DNA from 4 places in the Psychrobium sp. 1_MG-2023 genome. Region 1 is predicted to be linked to each of the others. Evidence: predicted binding sites of a transcription regulator. Region 1 holds the regulator's gene; each other region holds the start of a gene.
The links. Region 1 encodes sigma-54, which starts transcription at its own class of promoters, with help from an activator protein. Its sites were predicted from a motif close to GTTGGCACGNNNNTNGNNT; they were not measured.

Region 1 (5,390 bases):
ATCAATAACTGGTGCCGAAACCCAGTCATGTCGCTCAAATTGCTGTGCGACTTCAGTATCTTCCATTGTTGCAGGGATGGCTTCTAGGGTGCGATCCATGATTTGGGACACTGTCATTATCGGGTTAGATGTAATTAAGGTTGATAGCGTAACACCACCTAACAATGTATCTTCTTTATCAACAACGTAGAGCATGTCGGTCGCTTCAGGCAACTCACCTTTAAGACGAAGGTAACGTAAAACTACATCAAGATTTACATCAGGGCGCAAGGTGACTGTATCTGTGTTCATGATACTGCCGGCAGTATCTTCTTCGTAGGCCATTGCCGCCTCAACTCGGTGGCGGTCTTGCGCATCCATCGCTTCAAGTACTTGCTGGTAGATGCTATCAGGTAAAGTACGTAAAACTTCGGTTAAGTCATCGGTGTCCATAGTCTCGGCAGCTGCCGCAAGCTGGTGAGCTTGCATCTGCCGAACAATGCTTTTTTGTACATCCTCTGAAAGCTCTTCTAGGATGTCACCCTGATCATCATGGTCAACAAGTTGCCATAACACCTGACGAGTTTTATAAGGACTAGATTCAAGTAAAAGCGCAACGTCACAAGCGGGTAGATCCATCAATATTTGTCGCACATGAACAAACATACCACTGCTGAGGGCTTTTTCTACCTCATCGAAGCGTTGGTTTGAGAATTCTTGTTTAACAACTGTCTCTGGCATTGGCTTTCGCTTTTATTTCATATTGATTAAGGATAAATTGATTTTTATAAAATTAACGTTAACTCAGTTTTAATCGATTTTTGTTATGTCTTGGCTTTACGAAACATCTCACGGTGGTGAATCTGGATATTGTGCTTTTTGTGAGAAAAGTTTTTAGCTAATTGTTGCGCAATATAAACACTGCGATGTTGCCCGCCAGTACAGCCAATCGCTATTGTGAGGTAACTGCGATTATTTTTTTCTAAGTGAGGCAGCCAAGTATCAATAAAAGTAGTGAGTTGTTCTTCAAGTTGATTCACTAGAGGCTCCGCAGCTAAATACTGTTGTACTGGCGCATCAAGCCCTGTGAGTGGACGCAACTCTGGTTCCCAATGGGGGTTAGGTAAAAAGCGAACATCGAATACAAAATCGACATCTCGTGGCAGACCATATTTAAAACCAAATGATTCAAATACTAATACCAGCTCGCTATCGGTATTGCCAAGAATACGCTCTTTAATCAAGTCACTTAATTGATATATTGTTAACTCACCAGTATCAATCTTTAAGTCGGCTACTTCTGCAAGTTGACGTAATAATGATTTTTCTTCTTTAACCGCTTCAGATAGCGTCATGCACTGTTTGGTTAGCGGGTGCAGGCGTCTGGTCTCACTGTATCGTTTGATTAACGTGGTGCTGGGTGCATCAAGGAAAACTATCTCTAAATCACAGCTTGCTGATAATTGCTCGATTAATTGGCTCAGCTCTGATTGCGTACTAGGAATGTTTCGTACATCAAGACTCACCGCAACAGGTTGCTCCATCTCCTTCATGCTATCGATAAACGAATGCAGCAAGTTCATTGGTAAGTTATCAACGCAGTAATAGCCTAAATCTTCTAATACACGTAAAGCGACACTCTTTCCCGAGCCTGACGTTCCGCTAATGATAGTTAATTTCAATCGAGCATCCATGATGGTTATCTTGTTAATGTTCTTATTTTAGGGGGTTTGTATTTATTTGCAATGAGATAGCAAAGACTTAGCAACAAAAAAGCCTAGCAATGCTAGGCTTTAGAGTGACACTTTAGACTAAAGAATCTAGTGTCGTTGTAATTTTTCTTTGTGTTTGATCACTTGTCGATCAAGTTTATTGATCATTGAGTCGATCGCGGCATACATGTCTTCGTGAGTGGAGGTAGCAAATACTTCCCCGCCGTTTAGGTGAAGTGTTGCTTCTGCAATTTGTTGGAGTTTTTCTACGTTTAAAACAACATGTACGTTATTAATATGTTCGAAGTGGCGCTCTAATTTACTAAATTTTGTGTGCACATAGTCGTGAAGTGATTCTGTAATAGCTACGTGGTGTCCAGTTAAATTAATTTGCATAAAATGCATCCTCCATTTGGTGAGCTTAAATTAAGCTCTTTCTTTGATTGGAAGGTGGGATTGATAACGCATCACGATATTTTGCAATGGTTCTTCTTGCTACTTTAATCCCTTGTTCCGCTAACAAATCTACAATTTTACTATCGCTTAATGGTTTCTTTGGGCTCTCAGCCGCCACTAGTTTTTTGATAATGGCACGAATCGCAGTTGATGAACATTCACCGCCATTCTCAGTGCTAACGTGGCTTGAAAAAAAGTATTTTAATTCAAAAATACCACGTGGCGTATGCATATACTTTTGTGTGGTTACACGAGAGATAGTTGATTCGTGCATTTCCACTGCTTCAGCGACATCATTTAAAACCAATGGTTTCATCGCTTCTTCGCCGTATTCAAAAAAACCTCTCTGTTGCATTACAATACAATTTGCTACCTTTAGCAAGGTGTCATTTCGGCTTTCTAAACTTTTAATAAACCACTTGGCCTCTTGTAAGTGACCTCGAATAAACTGGGTATCTCCACTGCTCTTACTGGTTTTACTCAGCGCCGCATACTCAGCATTGACCTGAATTTTTGGCATGCAATCTGGGTTTAACTCAACAATCCAGCGTCCTTTTACCTTTTTAACCGATACATCTGGAATAACATATTCATCTTTTTCTTTGATGATAGTACTACCAGGGTGCGGGTTTAGAGTTTGAATCAATCGGATAGCTTCAGCGAGTTGTGCTTCTTTTAATTTGGTTTTTTTAGCAAGCGTGCGGTAATCCCGAGTTGCTAATAACTCCATATAACCTTCAACTAAAAGAATGGCTTCATCTCGCCATGGCGTATCTTCTGCAAGGCGCTTTAATTGAATGGCTAAGCATTCACTTGGGCTGCGTGCTGCTACGCCAATTGGATCAAAGTGTTGGATACGTTTTAATACTGCTTCAACTTCATCTAATTCAATTTCAGGATCGGCCATAGCTGTCAGAATATCTTCACAGTCTTGTGATAGGTATCCAGACTCTTCAACAGCATCAATAATGGCCGTTGCAATTGCTCGATCATTATCGCTAAAAGGCGTTAAATTAGCTTGCCACAACAGGTGATCTTGTAAATTCTCAGTGGTTTCCCCTTGATAAACGAAATCACTTTCAGGTCCTGCTGTCGATGACGCTACCGGTGCCGCTGGGCCAGCAGAGATGTAGTCATCCCAAGTTGTGTCTGTTGGCAGATCGTCGCTGATACTTTGCTTGTCCAGAGCTTCAGAAGTATCAATGGTACTAGAGTCATTGCTGTCAAAGTCATTACTGTCGTTATTGGCTTCTAGCGTACTTGATGAGTCATATTCATGCCCTGCGCCATTATCGTCAGCTTTTGTGTTGGCTTCATTTCCCTCGAAGTTCTCTTCGACCTCGAGTAAAGGATTGCTATCCAACGCTTCTTGGATCTCATTTTGAAGATCGAGAGTTGAAAGTTGCAGCAGCCTAATCGCTTGTTGCAACTGTGGGGTCATTGTAAGCGATTGGCCTAATTTTAACTGTAATGAAGCTTTCATTTAAATCCGTTATCTTGAATGTGCTAAAAGGAAGAGAGCACAAAATTATTTTTATCGTATAGTCTAACTATAGTCTGAATTGCTCTCCGAGATAAACATCTCTGACCGTTTGATTTGATAATATGTCATCTGGTTGGCCTTGTGCAATCATTTCACCATGACTAACAATATAAGCAAATTCACAAACATCTAACGTTTCTCGTACGTTATGGTCAGTGATCAGCACTCCTAAGCCACGTTGCTTTAATTGTTCAATGATTTGTTTTATATCAATCACTGAGATAGGGTCAACGCCAGCAAAGGGTTCATCTAATAAAATGAATTCAGGGTCAGCAGCAAGCGCTCGAGCGATCTCTACACGACGTCTTTCTCCACCAGAGAGGGCCATTCCTAAACTGTTTCTAATGTGCTGGATATGGAATTCTTCTAACAAACTCTCTAGCTTCTCAACTCGTTGAGCTTTATTAAGATCTTTACGAGTTTGTAGGATCGCCATGATGTTATCGTAAACGGATAGCTTTCTGAAAATTGATGACTCTTGTGGCAAATAGCCAATGCCTTGTCGTGCACGCTGGTGCATTGGCATTAATGTAATGTCGTTACCGCCAATAGTCACCTGGCCACTATCGCTTGGCACTAGACCAACTACCATATAGAAAGTTGTTGTTTTACCGGCACCGTTTGGGCCTAATAATCCGACGATTTGCCCTTTAGCGACTTCTAATGACACGTCCTTAACGACTTGGCGTCCAGAGTAGTTCTTTGCTAAATGCTGTGCTCTCAATGTACTCATGGTTTAATTTTTACTTTCATTTGGCTGGAGGATTGTGGTTACTTGGTCTTTTTTGTTTGCATTGCGATCAGCGTTTAAAAGCTGTCTGACCATATCGTAACTAATCGTATCGCCTTTAACGACATTTTTGCCCCAAGTTAATTGAGCGCTACGGTTGAGTTTAATGATATTAGTACCGCGCTCAAATCGGATCTCTTTGGCTTGGGCAGAAATATTATTCCCATCGCCGACTCGTTGTGAGAAGCGTGCTGGCCTACCAATTAATACCATAAGCTCAACACCATGCTCTCCATGATTGTATACTTCTAAGCGATCGGCAGTAATTTCAATTGACCCTTGCTTAATGGTGACATTACCTTTGTACACCGCAATATTTTTTGCTAAATCAATATACTGGTTATCGGCGTTGATTGATGCTTGTTGTTTAAAGTCATCAGATAATGCCGTGGCGGTGTTACTAGTCAGTAGTGCTAATAGAAAAAAAGCACTAGCTTTGAGTGTTTTCATAGATTGCCTGTATATTTTTAATAATTTCAAATTGTTGTTCATTAAAGCTGGCACGTAAGCCTAAGCCTTCAATTTTGTATTTATGACCGATTATCTCTATCGCACTGTCACTCTCAATTAACATATTGTTCAAGTTGAGATTCAGCCGTGCTGCTTTGATTTGCTGAACTTTTTCTTCGGGATTAATCGCGCTAATAATAACATCTTTTTCTAACACAACGCGGTCCTGCTGGTTAAATGTGCCTCGAGAGGCATTTATTTTCCAACGCGCGCCACCGTTTTTGGGGTAAATTATGTAGCTGGGGTTAATTAAGACGGTTACATCCTGCTCATAATGCTTCATTTCATCAGCATGTACTAACGATGATAAGTAACCTTGCCCATTAAATTGACGTAATGTCATATCTGTTGCTGTAAAGTCAGGTAAGTATTGACTAGCGACTTCAGCTTGCTTGGGCTT
Region 2 (5,390 bases), on a different contig from region 1:
TTGCTGTGCAACTTGCGCTGTTGTTGCACCGTCACCGGCCTTCGTTTTTGAGTTAGTAAATAATGAGGAGGCATAGACATCGGCAAATTCTGCACGAGACTCTTTAAAGCCGATAGTGTTTACGTTAGCAATATTATTGGCCGTCACATCCAAATCTTTCTTTGATGCAGCGATGCCACTTAGTGCGATATTAAAAGACATTTTAAAACCCTCTTTTCAGATTAACCTTCGGCAACTGCTAACACTTCATTCAGTGAAATGTTGCCTAGCCCTCTTAAATTTAATACTACGCCGTTAGCAGAATTCCCTAAGCTAACGCTCGCTACATGACTGTATGTTGAAACAGCTAATTCTTGTTGTTCTCCACCAACACTGCCAGTGGCTTTAATTGAATAATTACCTTCAGGCACAGCTTCTCCCTTTTCGTTAGTGCCATCCCAAGTGAATTCATTATTACCTGCCGGCATATTAGCCAGCTTGATAGTTTTAATTAACTCACCCGTTTCGTTCTCTATACGAACTGACATACCAGGGGTTGCTTCAGGTAAACTAATAACCGCCTCAATACTTTCACCAGGCTTAACATGCCCCACATTCGCAGGAATGAGAACTTTTTGACCGACCAAGCTCGAAGCCTGTAATGCTTGAGAAGATGTCATAACCGAATTTAAATCTTCAAACTGATTGGTCATTTGAGAAATACCTTCCACCGTACTAAAGGAAGCCATTTGTGAAATCATCTGATCATTATCAACAGGTTTTGATGGATCTTGCATTGCTAACTGCTCAGTCAATAAGCGAAGAAAGTCCTCTTGATCTAATGTCTGATTAGAACCATCATCAACTTTCACTGGCTCTTTTTGCCAGCGCATCGAATCTAGATAAGCATTACTAGTATCAATTGTGCTCATTACTAATTCCCCTATTTACCTAATTGCAGTGTTTTCATTAGCATTTGCTTTGCAGCATCAGCGACTTGCACATTAGTTTGATAAGAACGTGAAGCTGACATCATATTGGCCATCTCCTCCATCACATTGACATTCGGCTTATATATATAACCGTTTTCATCTGCCAATGGGTGATTAGGGTTATACTCTTGGCGTAAAGGATCTTGATCTTCAACTATACCTAACACTTTTACTGGCACTGACTCTTCTTGATTAGCGGCAGCTTTTTGTAGCTCAGCGGCAAAAACCGGATGGCGACCACGATAGGTCTCTTCGACGCTGCTACTGACACTATTAGCATTGGCAAGATTAGATGCCGTAACATTTAATCTCAATGACTGAGCACTCATTCCAGAACCGGCGACATCAAAAATATTATATAAACTCATAATTAAGATCCTTTAATGGCTAATCTAAGCCCTTTAAACTTACCGCCGAGAAATTGTAGACTAGACTGATACTCCAATGCGTTTTTCATATACAAGTTTCGTTCCATTTGTACATCAACTGTATTGCCATCACCAGTATCAGGTTGATTTGGAATACGATACGCCACACCGTCACCAACAGAAGAAGTGACTTTAAAGTGCTTATCATGAGTTCTAGCCATACTTGAAGATAAATTAGACTCCGCATTTCGCATCGCTGTAGCAAAGTCCATATCTCGCGCTTTATAATGCGGAGTATCGGCGTTCACAATATTACTGGCAATTAACTCAGCACGCTGGGCTCTAATACCCACAGTGTGCTGTGCAATTCCTAATGCTTTATCAAATGAGATCGTCATAATTTTGTCTCTTCAATGGTTTTGTATATATAAAGCAATAGCTATGCCAGAAACAATAAAACATATTTTTTATGAGGAAATAAAAAAGGGCAAGCGAACGCTTACCCTATAACTAGTTGATAGTGCTTAATATATTATTTATTGGCCTGATAAACAATGCCTGCTTTACAGCGGTTCATTGTGAATTCATCTGTTAAGCCATTAATTGACTCTGATGCACCTAACATTAAATAGCCATCTTTATTAGCTACCTTGGCAAAGTTGGCAAAAATCTGCCGTTTAACTTCAGGAGAAAAGTAAATAAGTACATTTCGACAAAAGATTATATCGAAACGACCCAGCACATTAAAACTATCAAGCAGATTAAACTGTTTAAATTTAACGTGCTTTTTCACTTCAGGCTTAACCGAAAAACAATTGGTTGATGACGGATTGAAAAACTTTCGTTTACGCTCAGGTGATAAACCACGAGCTAAAGCTAAGTTGTCATATTCCCCCTTGTTACAATGCTCCAGCATGCTAGTTGAAATATCAGTAGCTAAAATATCAAAGCCATACTTTAACATTCCTGGATTTTTCTCTTTAAACTCTAAACACGTCATTGCAATGGAGTAAGGCTCTTGACCTGATGAGCTCGCTGCAGACCAGATTTTCAATGGCCGCTTTAAATCGGCAAACTCAGGCAGCAAACGTTGAGTTAATACTTCAAAAGGATACTTATCACGGAACCATAATGTTTCATTCGTCGTCATAGCGTCAATAACAACCGCCCGTAACGCCCGTTCTCGAAGTTCCATTGCTTTTTTGACTAACTGCGATAACGACTCACACTTATATTCGCTCATCAGCGGTGCGAGACGGCTTCTGACTAAATACTGCTTACTATTACCTAAAACGATGCCGCAATGCTGCTCAAGAAAGCGGCAAAAGTCAGTATACTCTTTTTCAGTCAAGTCTTTATTTGTCACTCGATATTTCCCTAGCTGGTTGAGAGTGCAAGATATTAATATTACGCTCAACAGCGGCGGCTAAGTCATCAGGGTTAAATTTAGCGATAAAGTCATCTGCACCGACATTATCAACCATCGCCTGATTAAAGACACCACTCAACGAGGTATGCAAAATAACTCGAAGATCTTTCAATTTTTCCATCGTTCTGATTTCAGCGGTTAAGGTATAGCCATCCATTTCAGGCATTTCAATATCAGAAATTAACAAACCTAATTTTTCAGTAACTGAACGCTCGCAAGTTTCACTTAAAGCGATAAGCTGTTCTAATGCTTCTCGACCATTTTTCGCTTGCATAATCTCTAAACCCAGTGGGGTTAGGGCTCGTTTAACCTGATTCAATGCCACAGTCGAGTCATCAGCAATCATCAACATTTTTTCACTGTCAGCAATTATTTCTTTGGCTTCTTGTAACACTTCATCTGTCATTTCTTCATTAGTAGGTGCTACTTCCATTAGAATTTTTTCTACATCTAAAATCCCAACCATATCGTTATCGACTTCTGTGACAGCCGTAAGATAATTTTTATCACCAGCACCTTCAGGAGGCGGCATAATTTGCTCCCAATTAAGGTTAATAATGCGTTCGACAGAATCAACTAAAAAGCCCTGAATAGAACGATTGTATTCGGTAATAATGATAAAACGATTAGTTAAGTCATCGATTGCAGCGCCGCCAGTGGCTAAGCTTAAGTCAATGACAGAGATAGTCTCACCACGAATATGAGCAATACCACGCACTTCGCGCGCAAGGTTAGGCAAAGACGTTAATTTGGGACACTGCAGAACTTCTTTGACTTTAAAAACATTGATACCGTAGCGTTGTCGACCATTTAATTTAAACAGTAAGAGCTCAAGACGATTTTGTCCGACGAGTTGAGTACGCTGGTTTACTGAATCTAGTACACCGGCCATAGTGGCTCCATTTCAATAGACAGATAGTGAAAAGGCTTATTTTATGTTAGATTCATCCCTGTAACAGAGTTTTTACAACTCAACTACTGCTTCTACCATAGCGATAAGCAATAAAATTTAATTTACTTATATAAAATATAGTGACTTATGAGTAGTGTCAAACAAAGATATACGAATAAATACAACACCCTTAGTATAACGACAATAGTTGCCGTTTTAGTATTGTACCTTTTATCGACCAATGCCAAAGCAACTACCGTTCACCAATCAATAGAAAATCAAATCCATACTTATATTAAAGCACAGTTAGATGATTCCTCGAATAAAAAAACCGAAATAAATGTATCTAAAATAGATCGGCGGAAAAAATTAGCCGTTTGCCAGACACCATTAGAAATTAAAGTGGCGGGTAAACAGGGCCTGAAGCGTAATAGTACAATTCACGTCAGCTGCCAAGGGACATGGAATCTGTATGTTCCTGTTCAGGTCAAACAATTGATGTCTGTAATTGTCGCAGCAAAGAATCTCTCGCCAGGTACATTACTCAATAAAAGTAATTTAAAAAAAGCCTACGCTGACATGACAATAACCATGGGACAGACTGTCGAGCAACTGTCTCAGGTAACAGGTTCGAAAGTTAAACGCTATATTCAACAAGGTAGACCCATTTTATTTACTTCTGTTTGTCTTGTGTGTCGTGGTGATCCCGTATCTATCTATGCAAAAAAAGGAAGTTTAATCATAAAGTCTTCAGGCATAGCATTAAATGATGGTAGTATTGGGCAAATTATATCTGTAAAGAATTCAAGTTCAGGTCGAACCGTAGAAGGGACTGTCGTCGCGGTTGGTGAAATTGAGATAAAATTATAAATTGTGCTAAAGTTTTCTAAACCGCCGCCGATGTAGTGGTTGAAGAATAATTTTTTGTAGAGGCTATCATGGCAATTGATATTAATAAACTTGCAGGCAACCATAGTCAACAACTTGACAGCCTCAAGAATAAGTCGCAGAACAATGCAACTGAAGTTAAGCAGCAAAATGTTCAACAGCAGTCGCAAACTCAAGCACAAAGCCAACCTCAGGCCAAGGACTCTGTCTCGTTAACAAAACAGGCACAGCAATTGCACGGTATTCGAGAGAAGTTAAACAATACTTCCTCGGTAAACCAAGAAAAAGTAGAGAGCATTCGCAAAGCGATTGCATCTGGGGACTATAAAGTAGACCCTGAAAAATTAGCCGCTAACTTGGCGAAATTCGAGGGAGATCTAGAGAAGATCTTTTAAATGAATATTGAACAACCATTACAATTTTTATCTCTTCAAATTACGTATGCCGAGCAGCTATTAACACTGCTCGCGCAAGAAGAACAAGCCTTGATAGCCCGTCAATATGAAGCCATCAATCAACTCGCTGAACAAAAGCAACAGCTTATTGAACAATTGCAGCAAACCGATCAGCAACTAGCTAACTCCCTTCCTAATCCCAAAGAGTTTCCCGCTGAATTGCAATCTCATAAAGAGCAAGTTGATCTACTACTTAAGCAATGCCAAGAAAAAAACCAACAAAATGGCAAAGCTATTGCCTTAGGGCTCAATAGCCTTGAGCGACTGCAAGGCTCCTTGATTCAAAAGCGTGCAGGTAATTCGATGACTTATACAGCCAAGGGTAAAACCCGGGGCGGTTCCTTATCAGGTGGTTACGTCTCAGCTTAATTCCAATCCACATATTAG
Region 3 (5,390 bases), on a different contig from region 1:
ACCATCACCTTTTAAAATAATCTCTTTTGCTTGCAGATGACTAAATGCAGGCTTGTAAACACGCTTACTTAATAATGCGTCATAAACATCAGCTAATGCCATTAGACGACCCGATAATGGAATATCGTCCCCACGCAAGCCATTCGGATAACCAGAACCGTCCCATTTCTCATGATGCGAAACTGCTATTTCTCGTGCATAACGTAAAAATGAATTAGATCCCATTTGTTGTTCCGCCACTTGCAAAGCATCTGACCCTAACTGAGCATGTGTTTTCATGATGGTAAACTCTTCATCAGTTAACTTACCCGGCTTCAATAAAATACTATCAACGATACCCACTTTACCGACGTCATGTAATGGTGCAGATTTATAGAGTAGGTCAATTACTTCATCATCGAGGTCAGCACTAAAGTCGGGGTGATGCTGTAAGTACTCTGCAAGCACTTTGACATAGCGTTGGGTTCTTAAAATGTGTGCTCCAGTTTCATTATCACGAGTTTCAGCCAATGAAGCTAACGCCAAAATTGACGCATCACGGGTAAGCTTTAACTCATCCTGCGAAGCTTGAAGTCCAGCAATCATTTGGTTGGTACCTTGAGCCATCAAGCCAAACTCATCAACGCTAACCACAGGTACTCGCTGGGTTAGATCGCCTTGCCCGACAGCTGACATCACTTGCGTTTGCTGTGAGAAATACAAGTTGAGGTTCTTAGTGTAAGAGAAGATGATTCGCACTGTATAAAGCAACATGGTAGTAATAATCACAGCAACTTCGAGTAAAATACTCATGCTAGCTTGTTTTTGTGTTAAACGAGAGCCCTCTCCATAGAGCCAATACAAGTCTTTATTAATTACTAGAAAAATCACCACACCCAGTGACACTAAAATAGTAATCGCCATCGCGCTAAATTTTTTAGCAAAGGATAATAAACCGCCATTAAGATTCAATTGCTGGTCATTAGCAATCAAATACTTAACCAGCTGTCGCTCACTGTTCAGTGCTAAATCACTGGCGACAAATAAACCTAATAACAAAATACCTATCAAACTTTTGCCACTGCTATGCCAGGGCGCATCATACGTTAAGATATTTGCGAGGGTAAAACCAACAGCCGCTAGTGCAAATAAAGCGATATCAAGATTAAATTGTTGACGAACCCGCGATTGAAACGGAGAATTATTAATGACTCTAGCAAAGAGCACTAATCGAATCGGGTAAACCAGTATTATTGGTAAGGCGAGGTGCAAGGGAGTCAATGACGCTAGTAAAGGACAAACTTGATAAGCATAAACAGCAAATAACAACGCAGCAATAGCATAATGAAGCAATGGAAAATACTGTGAATTGACCGTATTAAGAGACTCTCTATTGCTCAGTTGTTTTTCAATAGTAAGCGATTGTTGCGCTTGCATAGGCACTCCTTAGCGATTATCCAGTGAACTATTTATTTATAAATAGTAATCATTTCGTATTAAACTTTTTAGATTACTTCACTAGACCGACCTTAGTCTATTAATCTTTCCGAGATGGATATTTTTTTCAGATAAAAAAAAGGCTGTCGATGAGACAGCCCTTAATAGTAGTGCGTATGAGCAACGTTATTATTAACGTGCTGCGCGCTTACGTTCGTTTTCTTTCAGCAATTTCTTACGGATACGAATGCTTGCAGGTGTTACTTCTACTAACTCATCATCATCGATGAACTCAAGTGCTTGCTCAAGTGTATAGATGATTGGCGGCGTTAATACTTGCGCTTCATCAGTACCTGATGAACGAACGTTAGTTAACTGCTTACCTTTAAGTGCGTTAACTGTTAAGTCGTTATCACGGCTATGAATACCTAACACTTGGCCTTCATAAATTTCTTCAGCATGACTTGTGAATAAACGACCACGTTGTTGTAAGTTAAATAATGCGTAAGTTAATGCTTTACCCGTTGCATTAGAAATCAATACACCGTTAGAACGTTGACCGATGTCGCCGCCTTTATGCTCAGCATACTCTTCAAACGTATGGTATAGAAGACCAGAACCAGAAGTCATTGACATGAACTCTGTTTGGAAACCAATTAAACCACGAGAAGGCATATCGAAGTCGATACGTACACGGCCTTTTCCGTCAAGCTGCATGTCACACATTACCGCTTTACGTAAACCTAACTTCTCCATTACTGTACCTTGATGCTCTTCTTCAACATCAACAGTAACTTTTTCCATTGGCTCCATTAGTACGCCATCAACTTCTTTGATGATTACTTCTGGACGAGAGATTGCTAACTCGAAACCTTCACGACGCATTGTTTCAATTAAAACACCTAGATGAAGCTCACCACGACCCGATACACGGAACTTATCAGGATCATCACCCTCTTCAACACGTAAAGCTACGTTATGTACTAACTCTTGCTCTAAACGCTCGTGGATATTACGTGAAGTAACAAACTTACCTTCTTTACCAGCAAATGGAGAATTGTTTACTTGGAAAGTCATGGTTACTGTTGGTTCATCAACGCTTAGTGCTGGTAATGGCTCTACATTGTCTACCGCACAAATTGTGTCAGAGATTTTTAATTCGCCTAAACCGGTGATTGCAACGATGTTACCCGCATGCGCCTCATCAACTTCATCACGATCTAAACCTAAGTAACCTAGCACCGTACCGACTTTACCTTTACGCACAGAACCGTCAGCCATAGAGATAGATACTTGTTGGTTTGGCTTAACCACACCGCGTTTGATACGACCAACACCGATTACACCAACGTATGAGTTATAATCTAGCTGTGAGATTTGCATCTGGAAATCGCCATCTGAGTTAGCATCAGGAGATGATACATTCTCTAAGATAGCTTCAAATAATGGTTCCATGTTATCTGTTTGAACGTCAGCATCCATAGAAGCCCAACCGTTTAAAGCTGAAGCATAAACAACAGTAAAGTCTAACTGCTCATCTGTTGCACCAAGATTGTCAAATAAATCGAAGATTTGATCCATAACCCAATCAGGACGAGCGCCAGGGCGATCAATCTTATTAATTACAACGATTGGCTTAAGGCCTTGAGCAAATGCTTTTTGTGTTACGAAGCGTGTTTGAGGCATTGGACCATCAACAGCATCTACTAGTAATAGTACCGAATCAACCATCGACATAATACGTTCTACTTCACCACCGAAATCGGCGTGTCCAGGAGTATCTACGATGTTAATACGGTGGCCATCCCAGTTAATGGCAGTTGGTTTTGCCAAAATGGTAATGCCGCGCTCTTTTTCAAGATCGTTTGAATCCATTACACGCTCTTCAGCTTCGCCGCGTGATTCAACCGTACCAGATTGTGCTAGCAATTTGTCAACCAGAGTTGTTTTACCATGGTCAACGTGAGCAATGATTGCAACGTTACGCAACTTGCTGATATCAGTAATATTATTTGACATACTTTTCGCCTAAACGGGAATAACCAGCAACACGCTGTTATTCTAGGGTGAACACCAACAGCATTAAGCCCAATTAACTATCTAAATATTGATCAAAAATAACCTCTAAGTAATCACTACACATCATACTGAGCAATATGTGACCACAAGATTAAATACACCCTATTAAAATTGCTAATTATACCCTTTTGCTATTGGTACAAAAATTAGGCGGCAAATTCTACAGACTTGTAGCAGTAAAAGCTATCTATTTAGTCTTAGCGGATCGATGATTGTAGAAAAAATTAGCAATAGTTAGAGCCAAAGCACACAAGATTTACATCTTGGGGCATGAAATGATTCAAATGCACCAATTAGAGATACGCACCAAACTGGTGCGACACTAGGATCTATTTGGTGCATTGCATCGATTTAAAAAATAAACAGATTAAACATTAGCCATAGAATCAAACCCTTACATTAATGGCATGGTTCTGGCTTTACGTTAAACAATTAAAGTTTGTATTACCTAAATTTGAAGGAAACAAAGATGTCTATAGAGAATGTTCTAGAGTTAATTAAAGAGAATGACGTAAAGTTTGTTGATTTACGTTTTACTGACACTAAAGGTAAAGAGCAGCACATTAGTATCCCATCTCACCAAATCGACGAAGACTTCTTCGAAGATGGTAAAATGTTTGATGGTTCTTCAATCGCTGGTTGGAAATCAATCAACGATTCAGACATGGTAATGATGCCTGATCCTGCGACTGCTGTTTTATGTCCATTCACTGACATCCCTACTCTAAACATCCGTTGTGACATCTTAGAACCAGATACATTACAAGGTTACGACCGTGACCCACGTTCTGTTGCTAAGCGTGCTGAAGAGTACATGCGTAGCGCTGGTTTTGCTGATAACGTATTATTTGGTCCTGAGCCTGAGTTCTTCTTATTTGATAGCGTACGCTACAAAAATGAAATGAGCGGTGCATCTTACGAAATTGATGATAAAGAAGCATGTTGGAACTCAAACACTGAATATGAAGAAGGCAACACAGGTCACCGCCCAAGCGTAAAAGGTGGTTACTTCCCTGTATCTCCAGTAGATTCGGCTCAAGACATCCGTAGTGCAATGTGTCTACTAATGGATCAAATGGGCTTAGTTGTTGAAGCACATCACCATGAAGTGGCAACAGCAGGTCAAAATGAAATCGCATGTCGCTTCAACACAATCGTTGAAAAAGCTGATGAAATTCAAGTATACAAATATGTTGTACACAATGTTGCACACGAATTTGGTAAAACAGCAACCTTTATGCCTAAGCCATTAGTTGGTGATAACGGTTCTGGTATGCACTGTCACATGTCTTTAGCTAAAGACGGCGAAAACTTATTTGCTGGTGATAAGTACGGCGGCCTTTCTGAGATGGCTCTTTACTACATCGGCGGTATCATCAAGCATGCTCGTGCATTAAATGCATTCACTAATGCTTCAACGAACTCTTATAAGCGTCTTGTACCTGGATTCGAAGCTCCTGTAATGCTTGCTTACTCAGCTCGTAACCGCTCTGCTTCTATCCGTATTCCAGTGGTACCATCACCGAAAGCACGTCGTATCGAAGTTCGTTTCCCTGATCCAACGGCTAATCCATACCTAGCATTCTCTGCGTTATTAATGGCTGGCCTTGACGGTATCAAAAACAAGATCCACCCTGGCGATGCAATGGATAAAGATTTATACGATCTTCCAGCAGAAGAAGCAGCAGCAATCCCAACGGTTGCTGAGTCATTTGACCAAGCATTAACTGCACTAGAAAGTGATTACGAGTTCTTAACCGTTGGTGGTGTTTTCTCTAAAGAAGCTATCGAAGCTTACATCGATCTTAAGCGTGCTGAAGTTGACCGTGTAAACGCGGCAGTTCACCCACTTGAATTCGAAATGTACTACAGCGTTTAATTCATTGTAATATATA
Region 4 (5,390 bases), on a different contig from region 1:
CCCATATCTTGCATCAAGATATCATCACCGTTTGCAGGTGCATTAGCCATACCTGCACGCGTTAAAGCAAGACGGACTTGTTGATAATTCTCTTCGGCAATCATAATGGTAGTGCCGTCGATTTTGTATTCAAGTTTATTTTGGTCAAGGAAGTCAAGAGTTGTTGTAAACTCTTCAGTATCCATTTTTCCTAATGGTCGATACTCAGGTTCTTGTGCCCAAAAAAGTACCATGACGGCAATACCTAAACAGATAGCAAGCGCCAGAATCATGATAACTTGACGTAAAGTATCACCGTCACCTAACCCCGCGAGTACACCGGTCTTGGTTTCTTCTATATCATTAGATCCCGCTGACGTTATTGGGTGAGGGTCTTCATTCACCGTCATGTCTGTTGAGTTACTCGCTTCAGCCACTATTACTAACCTTTATTTTCATCTTAGGGTGCTACTTATTACGCAAAATAAGCACCTACACCATCAATATTACACTATCATCATAATCAAAATACGACGTACAGCCTATATTCTCATATTCTCAGTTTGTTTACATAAAAATATGATGAAAATACAGAACACTGTATTAAACAGGCATACTCATGATTTCTTTATACGCTTCAACGAACTTATTACGGACTTCAACGGCTGCAGAAAATGCAACGCTTGATTTTTGTGATGCGATCATCGCATCTGAAATGCTCACTGAACGATCGCCCATTTCTACGGCAATTTGCATCTCTTTTGAGGCTTTTTGCAGATCATTCACATTATCAACAGCGGCTTTTAACATCGATGAAAAATCGGCTGATTGCGCAGCAGCAGGTTTAGCACTTTCTATGCCCGGAGTATTCATTTGAGCTTTAGAGATCATGCTTTGCATATCGTTATACATTGAACCAGCGTTAATATTCATAATGTTGTCCTCGACGTTTTTTTGACTTTTTCATGCGTATAATCAATAAAAGCAAGAAATGATCCACAAAATGAAACTCAACCCAAAAAGCCAAACAAAATTAATGTTTGGCTTATATTTCAAGTAAATAGATTTTTAAAATTTTAACTACGCGGGTAAAGGAATACCCATATCACGTATTTTCGCCAATTTATACCTTAAGGTACGAGGACTGATACCCAGCTTTTCTGCTACAGCTTTACGTGATCCGTTACATGCAGCAAGCGTATCAATTATGATCTGATTCTCTTGTTGCTTTAATTCATTGCCCAATAACGGTTCGCTGACACTTGCTTCATTAATCTGTACTGACTGCACCTCTTGGACAGGCTCCATTGAAAACGACTCAAGAATAAGGTCATCGGTTGTGATCTCTTCCTCACTGCATAAAATCAATGAACGTTGTATAACATTATCCAACTCTCGAACATTTCCAGGCCACTGATGACGTTGTAGCATCAATTTAGCATCTGTAGAAAAAGCGGGAGGCTGGCCCAGGCCGCTATAATGCTTGGCTAATAAATGTTCTGCCAGTGGTAGAATATCCCCACTACGTTGCGATAGCTGCGGCCACGTTAATGGAAATACGTTAAGCCGGTAATATAAATCCTCGCGAAACTCTTTATCATTCACTGCTTGGCGTAAGTCACGGTTTGATGTTGCCAGCACTCGAACATCGAGTTTAATGGTTTTGCGTGAACCTAAACGCTCAACTTCTTTCTCTTGTAATACACGAAGCAACTTCGCTTGCAGGCTGATATCCATCTCTGTGATTTCATCGAGTAAAATTGTTCCTCCTTGAGCCTGCTCAAATTTGCCAGGACAGGCTTGTAGAGCCCCAGTAAATGCCCCTTTTTCATAACCAAATAAGGTAGACTCAAGCATGTTTTCAGGAATTGCTGCACAATTTATCGCTACGAACGGCTTATCACTTCGTCTTGATTGATTATGAATATACTGACTTAACACTTCCTTACCTGATCCAGAGGGTCCATTGATCATCACCGATGCATCGCTTTGCGCAACTTTCTTAGCCAGCTCTAATAATTTAATCGATTTCTCATCGCCAACAACAGGATCATTAACATCGAGTTCTGGCACTGGCATGTAGCGGCTGACTAAATTTAATAAGACTTCTGGTGCAAACGGCTTCGCCATATAATCTGCAGCACCCTCACGCATCGCACTCACAGCATCATCAATGTTGGCATAAGCTGTCATTAATAGCATCGGTAAATCTGGCCACTTTGCTTTGATACTGCGAAGCAGAGATAGCCCTGACATACCACCCATTTGAACATCCGAAACAACTAAAGCAACCTTGGTTGTTTTTAAGGTTAATAACGCTTCTTCACCACTTTCACATTCGACACACTCATAGCCACCTAACATTAGTGTATCAACTAAGGCTTCTCTTAAGCCTGCGTCATCTTCTACGACTAAAATTTTATTACTTGTCATGAGTTAACTCCCCATCGCATGTTTAATCACTACAGCGGCTTCACGCTGAAGTGGAAGTATTAATGAAAAACACGAACCTTGCCCCTGCTTAGATACTAAGTTTAATTTGCCATTGTGAGACTTAGCTACAGACTGAACTACTGCTAGCCCTAATCCCGTTCCCTGACTTTTTGTGGTAAAAAACGGTTCGAATATTTTTTGTTGTTGGGCTAACGAGACCCCTGGTCCATTATCAATAAGTGAAATTTCAACTTCATTGTCACCAAAGCGTCTGGCGATCAAATGCAGCAACAAGCCTTGAGGCTTAGCTTGAATCGCATTATGTATTAGGTTAGTAACAGCACCACTGAGTGCCGTGCGGTTACCTAATATCAATAAATCTGGATCGGGTAATGTCACCATCATCTTAGCTTTATGTTGTTGCATCATCGCTTCGCTAGAGGCATCAACTTCCGTTAATAGTTCTTGCAAAGATAGTTCTGTGGCTATTTGACCATTATCGCTACGAGCAAACATCAACATATCGTTTACTTGCTGCTCTAAATCTTTCAATCGTGCTAAAAGCTTGTCGTGAAAATGAGTTTTAGCATGATCGGGCATCGCTTTGTTTTTCAGGTTTGCGGCATAAAGCATCGCTGCTGAAAGCGGTGTTCTTACTTGATGTGCAAGTGACGCAACCATTTTCCCTAACGCTGATAAACGCTGCATGTGTGCCATGTTATTTTGCATTTGACGTGTTTCAGTTAAATCAGTGAGCAAAATCAATTGACCGTCTTCTGGCTCTAATGACGAAATCGCAATTTTAAGTCGGCGACCATCTTTTAATGACACCTCATGACCATCATCGGCACGCGGCTGAAACGCCTCATTAATCACATTGAACCAGCGCTGACCAATCACTTCTTGACCGAGAAAGCTCACCGCCATCTTATTTGCTTCTGAAACCAGACCATTGCCATCTAGAATAATTACCCCTGATGGTAGAATATCGACTAAATGTGCCAAACGATTTTGTGACACTTGTGCGCCGATGTGTTGATTGTTTGGTGAGTTTAGTGCCATAACAGCCTCGTCAAATATTTGTCTTAAAAACTAATACAACGAGAAATGCAGTTAATGTGCCAACTTTATTTTAATTATATATCAATCAGTTAGGAAGGGTAATTTGATGTACTTTGCTGTTATTTCCAATATAATTGATATCAACGAGAGGTTTCGTCTAAGAGACTGCAGGAACTGTGATTTGAAAGAAGCGACACAGGTTGCTTAAAATACTTTAATTGAGGACCTATATGCAGTGCCTCTTTATAAATGGGAGAACTTAGCGATAGCAATGCTTAAATGGCAAGCTATTGTCACCCTGACTCTGTAAAATTCAGGGCGACACTCTGGTCTATTAACCGTCTTTAGACATACCGTATTTACGCATTTTCTCAACAAGGGTTGTTCTGCGCATGCCAAGTACTTCAGCCGCACGCGAGACAACATAATCTTGTTGCTCTAACGCTTGGCCAATTAAATCAATCTCCAGCTCAGATAACATCTCTTTGAGGTTAACACCTTCCGCAGGAAGCTCAGTAAGAAGCGTCTTTTCAGGGATTTCAATTTCTTCTTCACCGCTGAAAATTGCAGCAAAGGCATCTTGCTCTTGTTGCTCTTCAGGATAGTCAGGTTGAAACTCAGGAACATCTAAATGGCGATATTTAGCCGGTAAATCGTTAACATCAATCAAGTTATTCGGGTAAAGAATGACTAAACGCTCAACTAAGTTACTCAACTCACGCACGTTACCTAACCAATCATGCATCATCAATGATTCCATACAGCGCTGAGTGAAACGAATTGATGTATTGTAGGCTGTCTCCATGCGTGTGACTAATTCTTGAAGTAACAGGGGAATATCACCTTTACGTTCACGCAGTGCAGGCATATCAATCGGGAATACATTCAAGCGATAGAATAAATCCTCGCGGAACTTACCTTCTTTAATACGCGTTTCAAGATGTTGATGAGTTGCAGCAACAATACGAACATCACAATTTAAGGTCTTATTGCCACCAACTCGTTCAAATGTTCGCTCTTGCAAGACACGTAATAATTTAACTTGCATCGGTTGGGGCATATCTCCAATTTCATCAAGAAATAAAGTACCACCCTGCGCAAGTTCAAAGCGCCCTTTTCGGGCTGTAAATGCACCAGTGAAAGCCCCCTTCTCATGACCGAACAATTCACTTTCTAAAAGCTCTGGCGGGATAGCACCACAGTTTACTGGAATAAACGGCCCTTCCCGACGTTTAGAATAATAGTGAACATTACGAGCAACAACTTCTTTACCTGTACCGGACTCACCAAGTACCAGAACATTAGCATCAGTTGTTGCGACTTGTTCAATTAAAACACGTACATCTTGAATATTTTCACTGCGACCCACTAAACTGCGAAACAACATCGATGAAGATCCTGCATTAACAGTGCTGCCAGGTCGCTTATTGCAAAAGTCTTGACAGTTATGAAGCTCTTGAGTGAGCTGAGCATAGCTAAAAGGAAAATCAATACAACCGATCAAGTTCGGTATTTGTTCAATAAAGGCTTTGTCGCAATCACCGACAATCAACATTGCCTGAGTGGCATGTTGAGCAAAAAAGTCAGCGCTGAGGTCGACTAATTCACCATCATAGATCACACTACGAAAGTTACCCTGCTGTTTGATGCGTTCAGTAACCTCACGAAGTTGCGTTACTTGTTCAACAGATTCACCAATAAATTCTAAAATTGTGACCAATTTTTCTAATCGTTGAGCATTATCGCTACAAATTAGAATAGAGTCAGAAACTTGCATCTTAAACAACTACCTTTTCATATAATGACTTAAACACATTAAATATTAAAAATAACTTAATAAAACAAAGTCATTTACTAGTTTTATTTATATAGGTTATTCTAACTGGCAATACAAAAAATTAGCAACAGTCAATTTA

Region 2: flgB (flagellar basal body rod protein FlgB) is a predicted target of sigma-54. The motif match lies at 1,770-1,788, and genes of this name have one in related genera.
Region 3: glnA (glutamate--ammonia ligase) is a predicted target of sigma-54. The motif match lies at 3,897-3,915, and genes of this name have one in related genera.
Region 4: Q8W26_RS01620 (PAS domain-containing sensor histidine kinase) is a predicted target of sigma-54. The motif match lies at 3,520-3,538, and genes of this name have one in related genera.

Annotation. Positions count from the first base shown of each region.
Region 1 covers NZ_JAUYVJ010000008.1:73,654-79,043, reverse strand. Annotated here, with positions in the region: gene mgtE (magnesium transporter) at 1-720, opposite strand, end outside; gene rapZ (RNase adapter RapZ) at 804-1,661, opposite strand; gene hpf (ribosome hibernation promoting factor) at 1,800-2,087, opposite strand; gene Q8W26_RS06040 (RNA polymerase factor sigma-54) at 2,113-3,630, opposite strand; gene lptB (LPS export ABC transporter ATP-binding protein) at 3,698-4,423, opposite strand; gene lptA (lipopolysaccharide transport periplasmic protein LptA) at 4,427-4,930, opposite strand; gene lptC (LPS export ABC transporter periplasmic protein LptC) at 4,911-5,390, opposite strand, start outside.
Region 2 covers NZ_JAUYVJ010000002.1:157,549-162,938, forward strand. Annotated here, with positions in the region: gene flgE (flagellar hook protein FlgE) at 1-201, opposite strand, end outside; gene Q8W26_RS01770 (flagellar hook assembly protein FlgD) at 222-911, opposite strand; gene flgC (flagellar basal body rod protein FlgC) at 923-1,339, opposite strand; gene flgB (flagellar basal body rod protein FlgB) at 1,342-1,737, opposite strand; gene Q8W26_RS01785 (protein-glutamate O-methyltransferase CheR) at 1,872-2,705, opposite strand; gene Q8W26_RS01790 (chemotaxis protein) at 2,695-3,660, opposite strand; gene flgA (flagellar basal body P-ring formation chaperone FlgA) at 3,808-4,530, shown strand; gene flgM (flagellar biosynthesis anti-sigma factor FlgM) at 4,599-4,943, shown strand; gene Q8W26_RS01805 (flagella synthesis protein FlgN) at 4,944-5,372, shown strand.
Region 3 covers NZ_JAUYVJ010000011.1:60,009-65,398, forward strand. Annotated here, with positions in the region: gene Q8W26_RS07765 (HD domain-containing phosphohydrolase) at 1-1,416, opposite strand, end outside; gene typA (translational GTPase TypA) at 1,609-3,435, opposite strand; gene glnA (glutamate--ammonia ligase) at 3,965-5,374, shown strand.
Region 4 covers NZ_JAUYVJ010000002.1:120,870-126,259, forward strand. Annotated here, with positions in the region: gene fliF (flagellar basal-body MS-ring/collar protein FliF) at 1-416, opposite strand, end outside; gene fliE (flagellar hook-basal body complex protein FliE) at 583-912, opposite strand; gene Q8W26_RS01615 (sigma-54 dependent transcriptional regulator) at 1,060-2,412, opposite strand; gene Q8W26_RS01620 (PAS domain-containing sensor histidine kinase) at 2,416-3,474, opposite strand; gene Q8W26_RS01625 (sigma-54 dependent transcriptional regulator) at 3,809-5,251, opposite strand.